DNA from 3 places in the Paenarthrobacter sp. AB444 genome. Region 3 is predicted to be linked to each of the others. Evidence: predicted binding sites of a transcription regulator. Region 3 holds the regulator's gene; each other region holds the start of a gene.
The links. Region 3 encodes HrcA, which represses chaperone genes, less so after heat shock. Its sites were predicted from a motif close to TTNGCACTCGNNNNNNNCGAGTGCNAA; they were not measured.
Positions count from the first base shown of each region.

Region 1: groES (co-chaperone GroES) is a predicted target of HrcA. The motif match lies at 1,241-1,267, and genes of this name have one in related genera.
Region 2: PQ627_RS09925 (FmdB family zinc ribbon protein) is a predicted target of HrcA. The motif match lies at 1,095-1,121, and genes of this name have one in related genera.

Region 1 is NZ_JAQZBY010000006.1:205,457-207,717, reverse strand. It holds gene PQ627_RS10020 (THUMP-like domain-containing protein) at 1-786, opposite strand, end outside; gene PQ627_RS10015 (hypothetical protein) at 854-1,216, shown strand; gene groES (co-chaperone GroES) at 1,409-1,705, shown strand; gene groL (chaperonin GroEL) at 1,790-2,261, shown strand, end outside.
Region 2 is NZ_JAQZBY010000006.1:180,391-182,651, reverse strand. It holds gene PQ627_RS09930 (RcpC/CpaB family pilus assembly protein) at 1-690, opposite strand, end outside; gene PQ627_RS09925 (FmdB family zinc ribbon protein) at 762-1,034, opposite strand; gene PQ627_RS09920 (5-formyltetrahydrofolate cyclo-ligase) at 1,178-1,792, opposite strand; gene galU (UTP--glucose-1-phosphate uridylyltransferase GalU) at 1,890-2,261, shown strand, end outside.
Region 3 is NZ_JAQZBY010000018.1:8,038-10,298, reverse strand. It holds gene PQ627_RS18400 (DUF3097 domain-containing protein) at 1-303, opposite strand, end outside; gene hrcA (heat-inducible transcriptional repressor HrcA) at 534-1,541, shown strand; gene dnaJ (molecular chaperone DnaJ) at 1,590-2,261, shown strand, end outside.

The DNA.
Region 1 (2,261 bases), on a different contig from region 3:
CGCGGCACCCTGGCTGCCAAGGACCAAAGCCGCGCGGCGAACGCCCGGCCGGGCAACGCCGTTGAACCACAGCGTGGCCTCGGTGACGTCGCCGCCGACGGAGACCCACTGGACCTCGCAACCCGATGGAACGGAGTCGTGGGGGATGCCCGGGCCCATCTTGACGCCAACCGCACGCCCCGTAGCGGCGAGGCTTTCAACAAACGACAAGGGCGGGGAGAAGGCCTCCGGATCCCAGATCCTCTTGGTTCCCGAGGTGGAGGTGGTGCGTCGGGCGGGATCCAGCCATACGCCGTCGATCCCTTCAAGGTCCACCGACTCCGCGTCCGTGTGCACAACGCTCGCATGAGGAAAAGGCATGAGGTTGATCATGGCGCAGGCCGCGGTGGTTTCATCCATCTCCACGGCAGTGACCGCGATGTCCATGGAAGCCATCGCCATGGAGTCGGCACCCAGGCCGCAGCCGAGGTCTGCGACGTGGCTGATGCCGGCCTGGGCGAATCGTTCGGCGTGGCGGGCGGCGACATTCAATCGGGTTGCCTGTTCCAAGCCAGCCTGGGTAAAGAGCATCTGGCGGGCGAATTCGCCGAACTTGGCCTCGGCGCGGGTCCGCAGGCGCGATTGCGTCAGGACGGCGGCAACAAGTTCGGGGGAGTGGCCGGCCTTGCGGAGCTCGGCGTTGGTGCTGAAAGCATCGGCCTCCCGGTAGGGCCCCAGCGAGGCAAGAAGTTCCCATCCTTCAGTGGTCAGCAAGGGCGCGATCTGTTCCTGCGGTGCGTGAGGCATGCGTACAAGCCTAACGTCGCGCGTCATGGCGGTGTGACTGTGGAATCAGCCGGATAGGGTTGTTTTTATGGAAGACAACGCAGCCCCGCCGCCCTCCCGCCTCATCAAGTACGCCCGTCCAGCCCTGATCGCGGGAGCTGTCATCGCGGTGGTCTGCATCGGTTTGTTGATTGTCATTTTCGCGCTGGACTCCTTCAACGCCGCGGCCTATTCCGTGACCGGCAAGAGCGTCAGCGACGCCACAGATGAGGCGCGGGACATCCGCGAACTCTACAGTGGTGCGCGCCTGGGTGGCGTCATCGCGCTGGTGATCTCCGGCGTCGTGGCGGTGGCCTCCGCGGTGGTCCTGTACGTCAATCGCGGCAGCGGCTCCTTGGACGGAGACGACGACGGCGAAGACTACGACCTCGACGACCTCCGGGACCAGTGACCCCGGTTCACCGATGACGAAATGCTGGCACTCACCTTGACCGAGTGCTAACGCCTTACATAGAGTCTAGTTAGCACTCTCCCCGTGAGGGTGCTAATCCCGCCAGGCGTCCACCGGCACCGCGACGACGGTTGAACGCCACGGCACCCTAGTTCTTAGTCCATGAATCAGCTCATGAAAAGGAGAGTCCGAGTGTCGGTCTCGATTAAGCCTCTTGAGGATCGTATTGTTGTTCGCCCGCTCGAAGCAGAGCAGACCACGGCTTCCGGCCTGGTTATTCCGGACTCCGCACAGGAGAAGCCGCAGGAAGGCGAAGTCGTTGCAATCGGCCCCGGCCGCTTCGATGACAACGGCAACCGCGTACCGGTGGACGTAGCTGTCGGCGACGTCGTCATCTACTCCAAGTACGGTGGAACCGAAGTCAAGACCGGTGGCAGCGAGTACCTCGTTCTGTCCGCCCGCGACGTCCTCGCGATCGTCGTAAAGTAACTTCCTGGAGCCCCGCACCGCCGTCGCGTTGGAATCATTCCGAGCGTCAGCGGTGCGGGTTTTCTGTCTCGAAAGGACACAACCATGGCAAAGCAGCTTGCTTTTAACGATGCTGCCCGCCGGTCGCTTGAGGCCGGTATCGACAAGCTCGCCAACACTGTCAAGGTGACGCTGGGCCCGCGCGGCCGCAACGTCGTCCTGGACAAGAAGTGGGGCGCCCCCACGATCACCAACGATGGCGTCACCATCGCCCGTGAAGTCGAGCTCGACGACCCCTACGAGAACCTTGGCGCACAGCTGGCCAAGGAAGTCGCCACCAAGACCAACGACGTCGCCGGTGACGGCACCACCACTGCCACCGTGCTTGCACAGGCCCTGGTCAAGGAAGGCCTGCGCAACGTTGCAGCCGGCGCCGCACCGGGTGAGATCAAGCGCGGCATCGAAGTTGCGGTTGAAGCTGTCGCTGCCCGCCTGCTGGAGAACGCCCGCGAAGTCGAAGGCACCCAGGTAGCCAACGTTGCAGCCATCTCCGCGCAGAGCGATGAAGTTGGCGAGC
Region 2 (2,261 bases), on a different contig from region 3:
CCCAAGCCACTCGCCTGCCTTGCCGCCCTGAGTCGAGGTCCACAGCACGGGAACAGGTCCGGCAAGAACCTGGCTTGGCCGCGATTCATCGTAGGAGCCGGACGCGGTAAGGACCACCGTCACCAGCTGCCCTGGCGAAAGGAGCTGGATCGAGGAGGCGTCGGCCATGCGGAGGGGGACGGCAGCGGAACCTGCGGGAGTGCCGGTGAGCAGGCCGGGGCCCAGGAGAGCTGAGTCGGTTGGGATTTGCCCCTTGCCAAGCGGAGAAGCCAGTTGGCGCCCAACGAGACCCCCAAGGTCCTTCGCCTGTGCGGGCACGGCGAGTTCGGGTGCGACGTCAACAGTAGTGAAGTCGGATTCCCTAAGACTGGCACCCGCCGGTAGTTCCCGTGCTGCCACAAGGACGGTGACGCGTTCCGCCGACGCTGGAGTCAGCTGTTGGACGGCCAACCCTGCGGCAAGGCACAGAAGCAGGGCGATACAGAGCCGGCGATTCCGCGAAAGCCATGCTCTCGGCGTGCGTCGTGGCTGTTGGCGTGGTGTTGGAGGCCCGTCACGTCTGAATGTTGGGCGGGCGCGCCCGGGGGAGGGCAGGCGGTATTGCATGGGCAGCCGAAATGGCTCGCGGTCAGCTGTTCCTGCCGAACGCTCGGCGCGGGCAAGGAGGGCGCTTCGGGAAGTAGGTGGCATGCCGCCACGCTAACGAGCTTGTCCGGCCCCATGGCAGGGGCCGGCTTCCCTATGTGGAAAAGTCCCGGGACTTAGCTCGCTGCTGCCGCGGCGGCGGGAGCGGGCGTGGCGGCCGCAGTTGCGCTTGGAGTGGAGGGCGCTGCCGAAACGGTGCTGCTGCCCTTCGTGTCACGCGAGTCGGTGCGGTAGAAACCGGAGCCCTTGAAGACGACGCCAACGCTGTTGAACTTCTTGCGCAGCGTGCCTTTGCATTCCGGGCACTCTGTCAGGGAGCTGTCTGAGAAGGACTGGACGATGTCGAAGGCATGGTCACAGTCTTTGCAGGCGTATGCGTATGTGGGCACTGAGTTCCTCCTTTAGGACAAAGTTCAGGTCCTGTGGCGCCGCAGCGAAGAGTTTCCGCATTAGCAGTCCCAGGGCCTGAGTGCCAATTCTATCACCCGTCCCTGCGGCGTTCGCCAGCACCTGTGCCGGAACTCACCACCCTTTAGGCGTCTTCTCCGGCGTCATCCAGGGTGACGACGCCGGACGGCGTCAGTACTTCCCGCACAGGGCGATCAAAAGCTTCGGCGGGTATGGAGCCGGAAGGCAACAAATCGTCGTCGTACACCACCGCGATGGTGGGCGGCCGCTGACCGGAGGCATCGAGGCCCTGCAGCAGCCGGTCGTAGTATCCGCCGCCTTGGCCGATCCTGTTCCCATCACGATCCACGGCGGTTGCCGGCATGAAGATCCCCGCGGCCGTGGCCACCACTGAACTGTCCAATCGCTCGCCCAGGGGTTCGTCGATGGGTGCGTAGGTGGAGCGCTCAAAGACCGTCGACGGAGTCCAGTACACCCAGCTCAGTTGGCGTTCCGGTTCGCAGACCGGAAGCAGCACCTCGTGGCCCGCGTCATGAAGGGCCTCAAGCAGTGGCATGGTGGGTGGTTCGAAAGCGACCCCCACATACACCGCGAACCTGGCCGGTTCGCCGGAGGTGATGCCCTTGGCCCAGGCGGTTCCATGCTGGGCCAGGGCCTCGCCCGCTGTTGCGATCTGCTCCGGGGACAGGGCCCTTCTGTAGAGTCGCCGGCTGCGGCGGATGTCTTCTTTCGATGCCATCTGTGTCCAATCCTCAGGTTCGTGGGGTCCGATTGAATTGTTGCGTGGTGTTGAGCAGCCAAGAAAATGTGCAAGCCGCGCGGCGGGGGTTTAGCCGATGATCTGTTCCTTCCGTTACATTAGTCCGGTGACTCTCGATAACAACGCTGTCCGTAAGGCTGTCATCCCCGCAGCGGGTCTTGGTACCCGGTTCCTTCCCGCCACCAAGGCGATGCCGAAGGAAATGCTGCCCGTGGTCGACAAGCCCGCCATCCAGTACGTCGTCGAAGAAGCGGTCAAGGTGGGCCTGCACGACGTCCTCATGATCACAGGACGCAGCAAGCGCGCCCTGGAAGACCACTTTGACCGGGTGCCGGCGCTTGAAGCGACCTTGGCTGAAAAGGGCGACACCGCCAAGCTTGAAGCCATCCAGTCCGCCACCAACCTCGGTGACATCCACTACGTCCGCCAAGGCGATCCGAACGGTCTG
Region 3 (2,261 bases):
TGAGCCCGAGGCCGTCCGTCCTGCCGGAACCGCCGCAGCAGGAGGACGGGGAGCTGGAGGCATCAACCGGATGGCTTGCCCTTCTAGGAGAAATCCATAGCCGAGCTGGAATGACTTCGTTTTGCCGCGCCTGTCCTCCAGGGCCACGATGTGCATGCCGCCTGTCTTTTCGACCCGGGTGACTTCGCCCACCCACCCCGACTGGACGTCCTCCAGGACCATTCCGCGTTGGACCGGAACTTCGGGGAGTTGGCGTTTGGCCGGTGCCGTCAGATCCTGCGGGCCCCAATTGTCGAAAGCCAAGGAATTCCTACCTCTGTGGTGATATGGGAAAGGACAGGCAGCAGCTGAATTCAGGCTGTGCTGGTTAGCCGTCCCGGATCCAGTCCGGGGACGGTTTCAATGCTAACAACGTGGTAGCTCATACTAGACTTGTTAGCACTTGGGCATGTTGAGTGCTAAGTGTGGTGGCCCGATGGAGGTCCCACAGGGGACGGTCCCAAGGACCATGGCAGTCGTCAGGAGGTGGAGCAATGAGTGAGCCACGCAAGCTGGAAGTGCTGCGTGCCATCGTTGAGGATTATGTACATTCCCGGGAGCCCGTGGGATCGAAGGCCCTCGTTGAGCGCCACCACCTGGGTGTTTCCAGTGCCACCATCCGCAATGACATGGCCGTCCTGGAAGAGGAGGGTCTCATTGCTGCCCCGCATACCAGCGCGGGCCGGATTCCCACGGACAAGGGCTATCGACTCTTCGTGGACCGCATCTCGCAGGTCAAGCCGTTGTCAGCCGCCGAGCGCCGGGCCATCCATTCGCTGCTGGAGGGCCCGGACGACGTCGATGACATTCTTGAGCGCACCGTCAGGCTCCTTTCGCAACTGACCAACCAGGTCGCCGTCGTGCAGTACCCGCACTCGCACCGCGCCTTGGTGCGCCACGCGGAGTTTGTCCTGCTGGCACCCAAGCAAGTGCTTGTGGTCCTCATAGCGGATACCGGAAGCGTTGCGCAGAAGGTGATCGAGGCCGGCGCCGATGTGAGCAACGAGGCCCTGATGTTGTTGAGGTCACGTTTCCTTGGCAGCATCGCCGGCACCCAGCTGGCCCTCTTGCCGCAGGTGCTTCCGTCAGTGGTTGCCCTGTGTCCGCCCGACCTTCGGGCCCTCGCGCAAACGCTCGCAAATGGCCTGGAATCGTTGAGCGATGCCAGCCGTGAAGAGCGCATCCTCATGGCCGGTACGGCCAACCTTGCACGGTCCAACGTCGATTTCCCCTTGAGCATCGGTCCGGTGCTGGAGGCACTTGAGGAACAAGTTGTCATGCTCCGGTTGTTGTCGGACATGGGAGACGATCCTCGAGGCGTCACTGTCAGCATTGGCCGGGAGAATCCGTACGACGGTCTCGCCGAGGCATCTGTCGTGGCCACCGGCTACGGATCAGGTGCCAAGGTGGGCATCCTCGGACCCACCCGCATGGACTATCCCACCACCATGGCGGCAGTACGCGCCGTGGCCCGTTACCTTTCCCGCATTCTCGGCGGCTGAAAAGCGGCGAGGAAACATCCGCAGTACAACCAGGAAGAGATACCGACTTTGAGCAGCCACTATGACGTTTTGGGAGTCTCGCCGGAAGCCACCGGGGAAGAGATCAAAAAGGCGTACCGCAAGCTGGCACGGAAACTCCACCCGGACGTAAACCCCGGTGAAGATGTCGCGGAGCAGTTCAAGGCCGTGACCCATGCATACGAAGTGTTGTCAGATCCCCAGAAACGCCGCGTCTACGACGCCACCGGCAATGAGAACGGAACTGACAACGGCTTCGGTGGCGGGTACGCAGGCCAAGGCTTCGCCTTCCAGGACATCTTCGACACGTTCTTTGGCGGGGGCGGTGGACACGGAGGGCCGGCCTCACGCGTCCGGCGCGGCCAGGACGCCCTCATCAGTGTCCGGATCGACCTCAAGGACGCGGTGTTCGGCGTCAACAAGAAGCTTGAAGTCGATACAGCCGTGGTCTGCCCAACGTGTGATGGCAGCTGCTGCCGTCCCGGCACCCACCCCGAACGCTGCGACATTTGCGGCGGCAGCGGCCAGGTCCAGCGCGCAGTGCGCTCCATCCTTGGCCAGGTCATGACCACCGCGCCCTGCGGAACCTGTGAAGGATTCGGCACAGTTATCAAGGATCCCTGCAACGAGTGCAGTGGCCAGGGCCGCATCCGGAGCCGCCGTTCGTTGACCATCAAGGTGCCGGCAGGTGTCGCCACCGGC